Regions from separate parts of the Methylobacterium sp. NMS14P genome, predicted to be linked through region 1. Evidence: predicted binding sites of a transcription regulator. Region 1 holds the regulator's gene; each other region holds the start of a gene.
The links. Region 1 encodes LexA, which represses DNA repair genes until DNA is damaged. Its sites were predicted from a motif close to TGTTCNNNNTGTGTTCNG; they were not measured.

Region 1 (3,158 bases):
GCCCCTCGGCCTGCGGCTCGCCGCGGCGCTGGACGCGGCCCGCAACGGGCTCACGCGCCGGATCGCGGAGGCCGCCGGCGGCCAGGCGGGCGCGGTGGCGGCGGCCCTGGTGACGGGCAAGCGCGGCCTCATCGGGCCGGCGACCAACGACGCGCTCCGCGCCGCCGGCATCTACCACGTTGTGTCGATCTCGGGCCTCCACATGGTGCTGGCCGCCGGCGTGGTGTTCTGGCTGGTGCGGGCGGTCCTCGCCGCGGTGCCGCTCTGCGCGCTCCTCTGGCCGATCAAGAAGATCGCGGCGGGCTTCGCCATGGTCGGCGTCACCGCCTACTGCGCCTTCTCGGGCTGGGACATCGCGGCCGAGCGCTCGCTGATCATGACCCTGATCATGCTGGGCGCGATCTTGGTCGACCGGCCGGCCCTGTCGATGCGCAACCTCGCCCTCGCGGCGCTGATCGCCCTGGCCCGGGAGCCGGAGGGCCTGCTCGGCCCGAGCTTCCAGATGTCCTTCGGCGCCGTGGCCGGGCTGATCGCCTGCGCCCGGCTGATCGACGGGCGGCTGTTCGTGCGCCCGGGTGCCGGGCGGATCGGCCGCCTCGTCGGGACCGGACTGTCGGCGATCACCGGGACCCTGGCCACGACCCTGGTGGCGCAGGTCGCGACCGCGCCCTTCGCCACCTACCACTTCCAGACGGTCCAGCCCTTCGGCCTCGTCGGCAACGCCCTGACCCTGCCGCGCGTCTCCCTGGTGGTGATGCCCTCCGCGGTGATCGGCTGCCTCGCCTATCCCTTCGCCCTCGACCGGCCGGTCTGGTGGCTGATGGGGCAGGCGGTGGCCGGCATGCTGGCGATCTCGGACTGGATCGCCGGGTTCGAGCGGGCGATCCTGGTGCTACCGGCCTTCGGCACCGCGGCGCTGGCCCTGCTGGCCGCCGGCCTGCTGCTGGCGACACTGCCGGCCTCGCGCCTGCGCTGGCTCGCCGTGCCGCCGGTCCTGCTCGGGCTCGCCCTCGCGGCCCGGCCCGACCGCTACGACCTCTACGTCGACCGGCAGGGCGCGGGAGCCGCGGTGCGGGGTCCGGACGGTCGGCTCGCGCCCCTCGGAAGCCCCTCCGGCTTCGTCCTCGAACAGTGGCTGAAGGCGGACGGCGACGGGCGGCGGCCCGCGGGGCTGATCGTCCGGTCGGGCAGCGGGCGCTGCGACAGGCTCGGCTGCACCGCCCGGCTGCCGGACGGGCGGGCGGTCGCCCTGGTCCGGGACCGGCGCGCCTTCCCGGAGGATTGCGCCCGCGCCGCGGTGCTGATCACCTTCCTGGCGGCGCCTCCGACCTGCACGGGCCCCCTGGTGATCGACCGGCGGGCCCTCGCCGCCCGCGGGGCCGTGGCCCTCCGGACCGACGGCGACGGCTTCGCCGCGCGCTACGCCCGCGACGACGGGCGCGCGGTGCCCTGGCGGTCGGTCCCAGGACGCGGACCGGGACCATCGCGGCCGGTCTCCGCCGAGCCGGGCGGCCGCGCCGCGGAGGACGGGGCAGCCGCGCCGTCGGAGGCCGACGCCGCGCCGGGCGGAGAGCTCGCCCCCGGCGACGCGCCGGCCGAGCCGCTTCAGTAGCGGCGGACGAGGCTGACGAGGCGACCCTGGATCCGGACCCGGTCGGGCCCGAGCACGCGGGTCTCGTAGGCCGGGTTGGCGGCCTCAAGGGCGATCGAGGAGCCGCGGCGGCGCAGGCGCTTGAGCGTCGCCTCCTCGTCGTCGATCAGCGCCACGATGATGTCGCCGGTATTGGCGGTGTCCTGCTTGCGGATGACCACGAGGTCGCCGTCCAGGATCCCGGCCTCGACCATCGAGTCGCCGCGCACCTCGAGGGCGTAGTGCTCGCCGCCGGCCACGAAGTCCGGCGACAGGGTGATGGCGTGGCTCTGGTTCTGGATCGCCGAGACGGGCGTGCCGGCCGCGATCCGGCCCATGACGGGGATCGAGATGGCGCGGCCGGACTCGTCGATCATCCGCGTGCTCGCCGGGGCCGGCGGCTGCTTGGACTTGCCGCCCTCGACCACGCTCGGCGTGAAGCGGCGCGGCTCGACGGGGGCCGGAGCCGCCTGCGTCAGGCTCTCGGGGATCCGGATCACCTCGATGGCGCGCGCCCGATTCGGGAGGCGCCTGAGGAAGCCGCGCTCCTCGAGCGCCGTGATCAGCCGGTGAATGCCGGATTTCGACTTGAGATCGAGGGCATCCTTCATCTCGTCGAACGACGGCGGGACACCGCATTCCTGCATCCGGCTCTGGATGAATCGCAGGAGGTCCAGCTGCTTGCGCGTGAGCATCGACGGGGGACTCGCGGCTTGGCGGACCGCCACGTGACGGTCTCCGAAACAAATCACGAACAGGTTAAACGTTCCGCAAGTGTTCTGCAAGAGCGGTACCGCCACGCTCGGCGCGCCGCGGCGCGCCCGCGGGAGAAGGTCGAGAAACGCATTGACGGCGCAAGCGGAGCCGTTTCAATGCAACGCGGTGCCCCGCCGGGAAGGCGGCGGATCCGGGGCGCGGGCTGGGACCCTCTTGGAATGACGCGGATGCGACGACCCGCTGCTCTGCTGCCCCTCGGCCTCGCCGCCCTCGGCCTCGGCCTCGCCGGCTGCACCACCGGGTTCTCCTACATCTCGCGGAACTACGTGGCGCTCACCCCTCAGGTCGTGACGATCGGCTGCAAGGAGCCCTACGAGGTCTACGACAACCGGCAGCTGCGCCGGATGCTGATCGTGTCCAACGCTCTGCGCGAGTATACCGGCTGCAATCTGAGCGAGGTCCGGATCGATCCGGAGCCGGACGCCACCCGGGTGAAGCGCTTCCGCACCGCCGCCCGGGCCTATCTCGACGAGACCGTGCGCGAGGATTGCCGGATCACCGGCGAGACCGTGTTCGATCCGCTGAAGACCGAGTTCGCCTACGCCTGCGACGCGCCGGTCGAGAAGCGCGGCACGGTGGTCCCCCGCCTGCCGGGCCGCAATCCAGGCCTCGGGGTGCGCTGACCGGCCGGCGGCGCGTCAGGCGCCGGGCTTCGGGAAGGTCCGTTCCGCCGCGTCGCCGGCGGCGGCCAGCAGGGCGCGGGCGAAGGCCCGGGCCTCCGCCCGGTCGAGCACGATCGCGGCGGTGACCG
Region 2 (3,158 bases), 410 kb from region 1:
TTCGACCTTCGTGGGCGACGTCGACAACGAGACGAAGCTCGACGGCGGCGTCGACCCGGACCACCGGCCGCGCAAGAACGCGTGACCGGAACCGCGTGACGGGCTGCCCGGGCCGGCGCGGCCCGGGCGAGCCCCGTCAGCGGGCGCGGGCCGGCGGCTTCGGCCGCTGCGGTGCAGGGGCTGCGGGCTTGGCGCTCGGGCCGCCTGCCGGAACGTAGATCTGGGCCGGGCTGGCGGTGTAGCCCCGGAGCTGGGCCGCGTTGGCGGCCCCGAAAGCGGATGTGCCGTCCGCGCGGACGGCGCCCGCCGCGAGGGCCGATAGGAGCGCGGCGGCCAGGGCCAGGCGGGCGTGCTTCGGCATCGACAGGGTCCTCGTGTTCGCCCGGGCTCGAAAAACCCTGATCCGTACCGGATCGCTCCGCTCTGCGATCGACCCGCCCTTCCCGACGTGCGGAACCGCACAGGCGCCGTGTCGTGCATGACGGCGGCGGCTCCATCGCTTTCCGGTTGATCGCTCCCCCACCGTCGTCGTTGCGCGTGGAGCGAAGCAATCCAGGGCAGCGCCACGCCGACCGATGTCCTGCTGCCCTGAGTCACTTCACCGCGCCCGTGATGACGGAGCGTGGGCCTGCCCCGGAGGCCGTGTCAGAGCGCCAGCCCGAGCTGGAGCGGCGCCTCGGGCGCGTCCTGCGCGAAGCCCGACAGCGATACCCCGATCAGCCGCGCGCTGCGCCGCAGGGGGAACAGGCCGGCCAGCAGGTCGAGGCCGATCCGCTCCAGCCCGGCCCGGTCGGCGACGGGGACGGGCAGCGACCTCGCCCGGGTGACCTGGGCGAAATCCGAGAACTTGAGCTTCAGGGTCACGGTCCGGGCGCGCATGCCCTTGGCGTCGGCCCCCGCCCAGACCTTGTCGAACAGCGGCGCCAGCCGGGCGGCCAGGACCTCGAAGGCGGCGGTGTCGTCCGAGAAGGTGGTCTCCGCCCCGATCGACTTGCGCACCCGGTGGGCGCGGACCGGCCGCGCGTCGATCCCGCGGGCGACGGCGTGGTAGTAGGCGCCCGCGGAGCCGAAGGTCTCGCGCAGGCGCTCCGGCGTCCAGGCGCGCAGGTCCGCCCCGGTCTCGATCCCGAGCCGCTTCATCTTCGCCTCGGTGACCGGGCCGACGCCGTGGAACCGGCCGATCGGCAGCGCCGCCACGAAGTCCGGCCCCATCGCGGGGGTGATGACGAACAGGGCGTCGGGCTTCCTGTGGTCGGACGCCACCTTGGCGAGGAACTTGTTGTACGAGACCCCGGCCGAGGCGATCAGGCCGGTGCGCTCCAGGATCTCGGCCCGGATCGCCCTCGCCACGGCCGTGGCGGTCGGGAGTCCCAGGAGGTTCTCGGTGACGTCGAGATAGGCCTCGTCCAGGGCCACTGGCTCGATGACGGCCGTGTGCCGGGCGAAGACCGCGCGGATCTCCTCCGAGACCGCCCGGTAGACCTCGAAGCGCGGCTTCACGAACAGCAGGTCCGGGCAGAGCCGGCGGGCGGTGGCCGACGGCATGGCCGAGCGGACGCCGAACCTGCGCGCCTCGTAGCTCGCCGCCGCCACGACGCCGCGCTCCCGCGAGCCGCCCACCGCCAGCGGCAGGCCGCGCAGGGACGGGTCGTCGCGCTGCTCCACGGAGGCGTAGAACGCGTCCATGTCGATGTGGATGATCTTTCGGAGCGCGACCTCCGGATCCATCGCCGCCTCGGAGATCCGCCGCCAGTTCCCGCTCTGTTCTGAATGACCGCGGCGGGACGGCTGGGTCAAGCCGCGCCGGGCGCGGCGTCAACAGGAGTCCGGCCCGCGCCCGCCATCGCGGGCGCGGCGACGGTGTTCCGCGTCAGGCGACGCTGCCGTAGAGGTCGTAGGCCTCGGCCCGGTCGATCTTCACGGTGACGATGTCGCCGACCCGCACCGGGCGCCGGAAGGCGGCGTGGACGGTGCCGTCAATCTCCGGCGCGTCGGCCTTGGACCGGCCCCGCGCGACCCCGCCCTCGACGGAATCGACGATGACGGGCAACCGCTTGCCAACCTTGGCCCGCTGCAGCCGGAGCGCGATGCCGTTCTGGGTCTCCATGAACCGGCGCTTGCGCTCGGCCTTCACCGCCGGCGGCACGAGGTCGCCCAGCGCGTTGGCGGTGGCGCCGGCCACCGGCTCGTACTCGAAGCAGCCGACGCGATCGAGCTTCGCCTCCTGGAGCCAGGCCAGCAGCTCCTCGAACTCGGCCTCGGTCTCGCCGGGGAAGCCGACGATGAAGGTCGAGCGGATCGCGAGGTCCGGGCAGGTCTGCCGCCAGCTGCGGATCCGGTCGAGCTGGCGCTCCTGGTTGCCGGGGCGGCGCATGCGCTTGAGCACGGAGGGGCTCGCGTGCTGGAGCGGCATGTCGAGGTAGGGCAGCACCTTGCCCTCGGCCATCAGCGGGATGACCTCGTCCACGTGCGGGTAGGGGTAGACGTAGTGCAGCCGCACCCAGGCCCCGAGCTCGCCGAGTTCCCGGGTCAGGTCGTAGAACTTCGCGCGGACCTGGCGGTCCTGCCACGGGCTCTCACTGTAGCGGATGTCGACGCCGTACGCGCTGGTGTCCTGGCTGACGACCAGCAGCTCCTTCACGCCGGCCTTCACCAGCTTCTCGGCCTCGCGCAGCACGTCGGCGGCGGGGCGGCTGACGAGGTTCCCGCGCAAGCTCGGGATGATGCAGAAGCTGCAGCGGTTGCTGCACCCTTCCGAGATCTTCAGGTAGGCGTAGTGGCGCGGGGTGAGCTTGATCCCCTGCGGCGGCACGAGGTCGAGGAACGGGTCGTGGGCCGGCGGCACCGCCTCGTGGACGGCCGCCACCACCGACTCGTAGGCCTGGGGCCCGGTCACCGCGAGGAGGTCGGGGTACTTCTCGCGGATCTCCTCCGGCTGCGCGCCCATGCAGCCGGTGACGATGACCCGGCCGTTCTCCGCCATGGCCTCGCCGATCGCCGAGAGCGACTCCGCCTTGGCCGAATCGAGGAAGCCGCAGGTGTTGACGATCACCACGTCGGCGCCGTCGTGCCGGCGAGCCAGCTCGTAGCCCTCGGCGCGCAGGTGCGTGAGGATCCGCTCGGAATCGACCAGCGCCTTCGGGCAGCCCAGCGAGACG
Region 3 (3,158 bases), 1.8 Mb from region 1:
CCCCGGCTTGCGGAAGGCGTCGCGGTTCAGCGCGATCCGCCCGAAGGCGAAACCGAGCCGCGTGCCGGCGAGCCGGACCCGCTGGCCGATCATCGCCGCGTAGACCCCCTCCCCGCGGAAGCGGTGGCCGAAGCGCGGGTCGTTCTCGCGCCCGCCCCGGGCTTCCCGCAGGAGTGCGAAGGCCCGGGCCCTGCGCTCGGGATAGTGCTCGGCGAACCAGTCCGCCACGAGGTCGGCCACTTCGCCCGGGAGGCGCAGCAGCGCGTGGCCGATGCGGCTCGCCCCGTGCGCGCGCGCCTGAGCCAGGATCGACTCGATCTCGTGATCGGTCAGGCCGGGGATGATCGGCGAGACGTTGACCATGACGGGTACCCCCGCCGCGCTCAGCGCCCGCATCGCCGCGAGCCGCTTGCCCGGCCGCGGCGCCCGCGGGTCGAGGCGGCGGGAGAGGTCCGGATCCAGCGTCGGCAGCGAGATCGCCGCCAGCACGAGGTCGTCCGCCGCCATCTCGGCCAGGAGGTCGAGGTCGCGCAGCACGAGGTCCGACTTGGTGGTGATGCTGACGGGGTGGCGGGCCTCCCGCAGCACCTCCAGCACCGCGCGGGTGAGCCGGTGCTCCCGCTCGACCGGCTGATAGGGATCCGTGGCGGTGCCGAGGGCGATCGTCTCGGGCCGGTAGCCCGGCGCGGCGATCTCGCGGGCGAGGAGCCGCGCGGCGTCCGGCTTGGTGAAGATCCGCGACTCGAAGTCGAGCCCCGGGGACAGGCCGAGCCAGGCATGGGTGGGGCGCGCGTAGCAGTAGATGCAGCCGTGCTCGCAGCCCCGGTACGGATTGATCGACCGATCGAACGGGATGTCGGGCGAGCTGTTGCGGGCGATGATCCGGGCGGACCGCTCCGGCGTGACCTGCGTGCGCAGGGGCGCCGGGGCGTCCGCGATCCAGGCCCCGTCGTGGAACGCCTCGCGCCGGGCGCACTCGTACCGGCCCGTCGGGTTGGCCGTGGCGCCGCGCCCGCGCCGGGCGGCCGGGTCCGCGGCGCTCGGGCCGAGTCGCGTCACGGCCCCGGACGCGGTCCCGTCGCGCGTGTCCACCATGGCCGCTCGTCTCCCTCTCGGATCCGGTAAAGAACATAGAGCGAACACGTCGCCAGCGAGCGCCTTTTTTTCAGGCAAATGCGGCCCTGCAGCCCGTCCGGGCGACGGTGCGTCCACGCGGATGCGGCGGGGCAGTTTACGGCGCCGCAGAATCGTCTATGCGCCCGCTCATGCTCTCCGCGGTGACCTATCTGGCCGACCCGGCCGATCCGGACGCGATCGATCGCCTGGCCGACACGCTCAGCGTGCTCGTCTCGGGCGTGGCCGGCGGTCTCGTCGGCGACGCGGTGATCGTCGCGGGCCGCGAGAGCGAGGCCGTGGCCGCCGTCGCCGAGGCCACGGGCGCGACCCTGGTGCTGCACCGGGGCGGCAATCCCTACGCGGTCGGCGCCGCCGCGGCCCGGCGGGACTGGATCCTGTGCCTGGAGGCCGGCGACGTCCCGGCCGAGGGCTGGATCCGCACCCTCGACCGCTTCGTCGGGACGGCGCGGCCGGAGACGGCGCTCGGCCGCCTGCACCGCCCGGCCGGGAGCTGGCTCGGCCGCCTCGTCAGGCGCGCGGAGACCGTCGCCGGCGCCCGGCAGGCCCGGGCCGGCGACGTCGTCCGGCGCGAGGCCCTGCGCGCCGAGGGCGCGTTCGCGGGTCGCCTCAAGGTCAGGCCGCTGATCGCGCGGATCGAGCGCGCCTGAGCGGAAGAATCTTGCGCCGGCTCACGTTGTTGTCGGTCGATTCGCCTCTACAATTCTGGAAGCGCGGCAGAAACGTCGCCGCCTCCGGCCGTGTTGACCCGCGCTGAACCACCCCGACCTAGAAGGATGGTGCCATGGATTCGTCGGGCCTGATGGGGCGCAAGTCGGTCGACGACATCGTCGAGAGCGGAGAGGGCGAGCAGCAGCTCTCGAAATCGCTCGGCGCCCTCTCGATCACCGCGATGGGCATCGGGGCGATCATCGGCGCCGGCATCTTCGTCCTCACCGGCACCGCCGCGGCCCAGTATGCCGGGCCGGGGATCATGCTGTCCTTCGTGCTCGGCGGCATCGCCTGCGCCTTCGTCGGCCTCTGCTACTCCGAGATGGCCGCGCTGATCCCGGTCGCCGGCTCGAGCTACACCTACACGTACGCGACGCTCGGCGAGTTCTTCGCGTGGCTGATCGGCTGGGACCTGATCCTCGAATACGCCATGGGCGCCGCGACCGTGGCGGTCGGCTGGTCGGGCTACGTGACCAGCATCCTGAAGAACGTCGGGATCGTGATCCCGGCGCAGTTCGCCAACGCGCCGGGCACGCCGATCGACGGCGGCGGGACCGCGCTGTTCAACCTGCCGGCCGTGCTGATCGTGGCGCTGATCACGATCCTGCTGATGCGGGGCACGAAGGAATCGGCGCGCTTCAACAACATCATGGTCGCGGTGAAGCTCACCGTCGTGGTCGCCTTCATCGTTCTGGGCTGGGGCCATGTCGACGCCGCGAACTGGAGCCCGCTGATCCCGGACAACGACGGGACCTTCGGACATTACGGCTACAGCGGCGTCCTGCGCGGCGCGGGCGTGGTGTTCTTCGCGTTCATCGGCTTCGACGCGGTCTCGACCGCCGCCCAGGAGGCGCGCAAACCCCAGAAGGACATGCCCATCGGCATCCTGGGCTCGCTGGCGGTCTGCACGATCCTGTACGTGCTCGTCGCCGCCGTGCTGACCGGGCTCGTGCCCTACAAGGAGCTGAACGTCCCGGACCCGATCGCCAAGGGCGTCGACGTGATCGGCATCGGCTGGTTCAGCCTCCTGATCAAGCTCGGGGCGCTGACCGGGCTGACCACCGTGATCCTGGTCCTGCTCTACGGCCAGAGCCGGATCTTCTTCACCATGGCGCAGGACGGCCTGCTGCCGAAGATGTTCTCCCACGTCCACCCGACCTACCAGACGCCGTATCGCAGCCAGGCGCTCATCGGGGCCGCGGTCGCCTTGGTGGCGGCCCTGGTGCCGATCCACATCCTCGGCGAGATGGTCAGCATCGGCACGCTCGCCGCCTTCATCCTCGTCTGCGGCTCGGTGCTCTACCTGCGGCGGG
Region 4 (3,158 bases), 490 kb from region 1:
CCTAACCGTGAGATCGTCATCGAGCGCTTGATGGATCGGCTCGAAGGATTTGCGGTCGGTATCGGCCTCGATAGAGATACGACGCGGCGCCTTGTGGATCGCGTCATCACGGACATGCCACTCACTCCGGATGAAGACCGTCTGGCACGGGTCCGTAACTGGATGCTGATTGCGTCGGCATAGCGGTGGCTGTCCCATCCAAATTCCCATCGCCTAGAGGCGCCCGGCCACGTCCGGACACCCGCCCGCGCGTACTGGCGGCGCTAACATCCGAGCCGGCAACCGCCGTCGAGATCGCTGAGCGTGCAGGTATCCCCGGCCGGGAGCGCGGTATGCACGCCGCTCGGGCCTTGGCGCGCCTGAAGGCCGACGGCCTCGCGGTCAGCGAGCTGCGCCGGAACGTCACCCGGTGGTGGAAAGCCGGCGATGCGCCCCCTCAGGCGTAGGCGACCGGCAGCTCGCTGACCTGCGTCGTGTAGCGCGGCGTGCGCATCTCGAACTTCGTGGTCCAGTCCCGCCGGCTCACCAGCCCCGCCCGTGCCGGAACCACCGCGCCCCGGCCCCAGCGCGCGTTGCACGCGTCCATCGCCGCCATCAGCGGGCCCGACCGCTCGCGGTCCAACGCGCCGATCAGCGCCCGCGGGCTGTGCGACAGCGGCACGAGGTCGTTCGTGACGATCCCGGCCTTCGAGTACCGCCACGGCCGCTCGCCCGGCTCGCGCCAGGTCCGCGCCACGCCGTGCCGCGCGGCCTTGATCAGCGCCAGCGTGTCCGAGCTGTGCTCCGGCAGCTGCACCGTCGTTGAGACCGAGCGCATCGGCTCGTCCCGGTCGTGCTCGCTCGTGTGGTAGAAGACCGTCACGTGGTTGGTGCCCAGCCCCTCGCGCCGCAGCTTCTCGCCGAGCCGCGTGGCGTGTGCCGCCACCGCCTCCTCCAGCACCGCCCGCTCGGTGATCCGGCTCGAGAACGAGCGCGTCACCGCGCAGCCCTTCCGCCGCGCCGGCACCATCTCCAGCGGCAGGCAGGCCGCGCCACGCAGCTCGTAGATGATCCGCTCGCCGACCACCGTCAGGCCCTTGCGCACCGGCCGCGGGTCGAGATCGCGCAGGTCCGCTACGCTCTCCACGCCCATCGCCTGGAGCTTGGCCAGCGACGCCCGCCCGATGCCCCAGACCTCGGCGACGTCGATCCGACACAGCCAGTGCGCGTAGGCCACCGGATCGGTCAGGTCGCACACGCCCTCCAGCACCGGCACGGTCTTGGCGATGTGGTTGGCGAGCTTGGCCAGCGTCTTGGTCGGGCCGATGCCGACGCAGGTCGGTATGCCGGTCCAGGCCCGCACCGTGGCGCGCAGGTCTCGCGCGAGCTCGACCCGCAAGGCTGGCGCCATGTCCGACAGGTTCAGGAAGCTCTCGTCGATGGAGTAGATCTCCACCTGCGGGCTGAACTGCCGGTACACTGCGTTGGTCCGCCCCGACATGTCGCCGTAGAGGGTGTAGTTCGACGAGAACACCCGCACCCCCTGCGCGCGGCACATCTCGCGGATCTTGAAGTACGGGTCGCCCATCTTGATGCCGAGCGCCTTGGCCTCGCTGGTGCGGGCGATGGCGCAGCCGTCGTTGTTCGAGAGCACGATCACCGGCACCGCGGCGAGCTTCGGGTCGAACACGCGCTCGCACGAGCAGTAGAAGCTGTTGCCGTCGATCAGCGCCACGGCGCGGCCGCCGCCGATCCGGTCGCGCCGGCGGGCCTCGGGCGTGCTCACGACAGCTGCCCGCGGGCGACGTGCCAGCGGATCGAGAAGCGGACCACGCCCCAGATTGCGCCTTCGCCAAACTCGTCGACCGCGAAGGCGGGCAGCTCCGAGTTGCAGAAGGCGAGCCGGGCGACGTTGCCGTCCATCACGAGGCGCTTGCAGCTCATCTGGCCGTCGACAGCCGCGACGACGATGCTGCCGTGGCCCGCTTTGAGGCTGCGATCGACGCAGGCGAGGTCGCGGTCGTAGATGCCGGCACCCTCCATGGACGAGCCACTGATCCGCCACAGGAAGGTCGCGGGCGGGTTCGGCACGAGCCAGCGGGGCAGCTCGAGCGCGCCTTCCAGGAAGTCGTCGGCGGGCGACGGGAAGCCGGCGCACAGAGCCTGCCCGATCAGAGGCACGCGGACGGCATCGGGGCTGTGGATCAGCAGTTCGTCGACCCGATTGAGGTGCACCCGCGGCTCCGCCGTGTTAGAACGAATAAGGAACAAAGCTGATGGGCGGGCCGTGTTCAATCTGCGCGCAGAATGTTTCTTCCGCGCCGGTGGACGAATGTGAACTCGGGTCGAAAACGTCAGTCACGGCCGAGCGTTACGCGCCTCGCGCGGTCGGCGAACAGCGTTTGGCGTGTCGGAGCGGGCGGGAGACGACGATGACGATGAAGACGGCGTTCGTGGTGCAACCCTTCGAACTGCATCGGAAGCGACTGCGGCCGGCCCGGCAGGAACCCGCGCAGACCGAGAGCGGCGCGATCAAGAAGGCCGAGAACCTGGCCAAGCGGATGCCGGGCGCGGCGGCGCTGAAGGTCGTGGCCGACGACGAGACCGGCGAGCTGGAGGGCGTCACGATCCTCGGCCAGTGCGGCGAGATCCCTGACGACTTCGCTGAGAGCCTGCAGGGCGGGTAGAGTGACCGATTGGCTATGATCCCGAGCTCGGAAGAGAGGGAACCGCCAGCCTCCATCCAGCTTGGGTCGGCATGCCTGGAAAAACGTCCGCCAAGAAGAAGCCGGTCAAGGCGAAGGTCGCCGAGAAGTCGCCCCGCAAGCTCGGCCTACCAACGCAGCTTGCGGCGATCCAGACGAGGTATCGCGACGCGCTGCTCGACGCAGCCGAGCTGCCCTACACGGAGCAGGGCGATCGCATCCGGTCCGCGTTAGCGACGCTGCTCGCGGAGAAAGCTGCGCTGGGCGTGAAGGATGGCGAGGAACTCGCCGAAGTAGAATAGCCCTACCGCGCCACTCCACGCGCTGCGAACTCCCAGACGGGCGGCCCCCAGGTCTGCCCGGGCTTGGTGCGGTAGCCGGAGAATCGATCGAACACGATCCGGTCCTGCTCGACGCCGATCACCGGGCTGTCGTTGACCATCAGCGCGCCGGCATACTCCACGCGCAGGAAGC

Region 2: the regulator LexA is predicted to act here: its motif matches at 1,752-1,769, upstream of dinB (DNA polymerase IV).
Region 3: the regulator LexA is predicted to act here: its motif matches at 1,125-1,142, upstream of LOK46_RS19480 (PA0069 family radical SAM protein).
Region 4: the regulator LexA is predicted to act here: its motif matches at 2,232-2,249, upstream of LOK46_RS13355 (LexA family protein).

Annotation. Positions count from the first base shown of each region.
Region 1 covers NZ_CP087106.1:2,310,389-2,313,546, reverse strand. The annotation lists gene LOK46_RS10980 (ComEC/Rec2 family competence protein) at 1-1,612, shown strand, start outside; gene lexA (transcriptional repressor LexA) at 1,606-2,325, opposite strand; gene LOK46_RS10970 (hypothetical protein) at 2,575-3,030, shown strand; gene LOK46_RS10965 (hypothetical protein) at 3,046-3,158, opposite strand, start outside.
Region 2 covers NZ_CP087106.1:1,901,714-1,904,871, reverse strand. The annotation lists gene LOK46_RS08830 (hypothetical protein) at 1-85, shown strand, start outside; gene LOK46_RS08825 (hypothetical protein) at 137-361, opposite strand; gene dinB (DNA polymerase IV) at 646-1,728, opposite strand; gene rimO (30S ribosomal protein S12 methylthiotransferase RimO) at 1,871-3,158, opposite strand, start outside.
Region 3 covers NZ_CP087106.1:4,110,585-4,113,742, forward strand. The annotation lists gene LOK46_RS19480 (PA0069 family radical SAM protein) at 1-1,095, opposite strand, end outside; gene LOK46_RS19485 (hypothetical protein) at 1,254-1,784, shown strand; gene LOK46_RS19490 (amino acid permease) at 1,919-3,158, shown strand, end outside.
Region 4 covers NZ_CP087106.1:2,800,768-2,803,925, forward strand. The annotation lists gene LOK46_RS13345 (hypothetical protein) at 1-183, shown strand, start outside; gene LOK46_RS13350 (Y-family DNA polymerase) at 437-1,765, opposite strand; gene LOK46_RS13355 (LexA family protein) at 1,762-2,214, opposite strand; gene LOK46_RS13360 (hypothetical protein) at 2,412-2,666, shown strand; gene LOK46_RS13365 (hypothetical protein) at 2,738-2,986, shown strand; gene LOK46_RS13370 (hypothetical protein) at 2,989-3,147, opposite strand.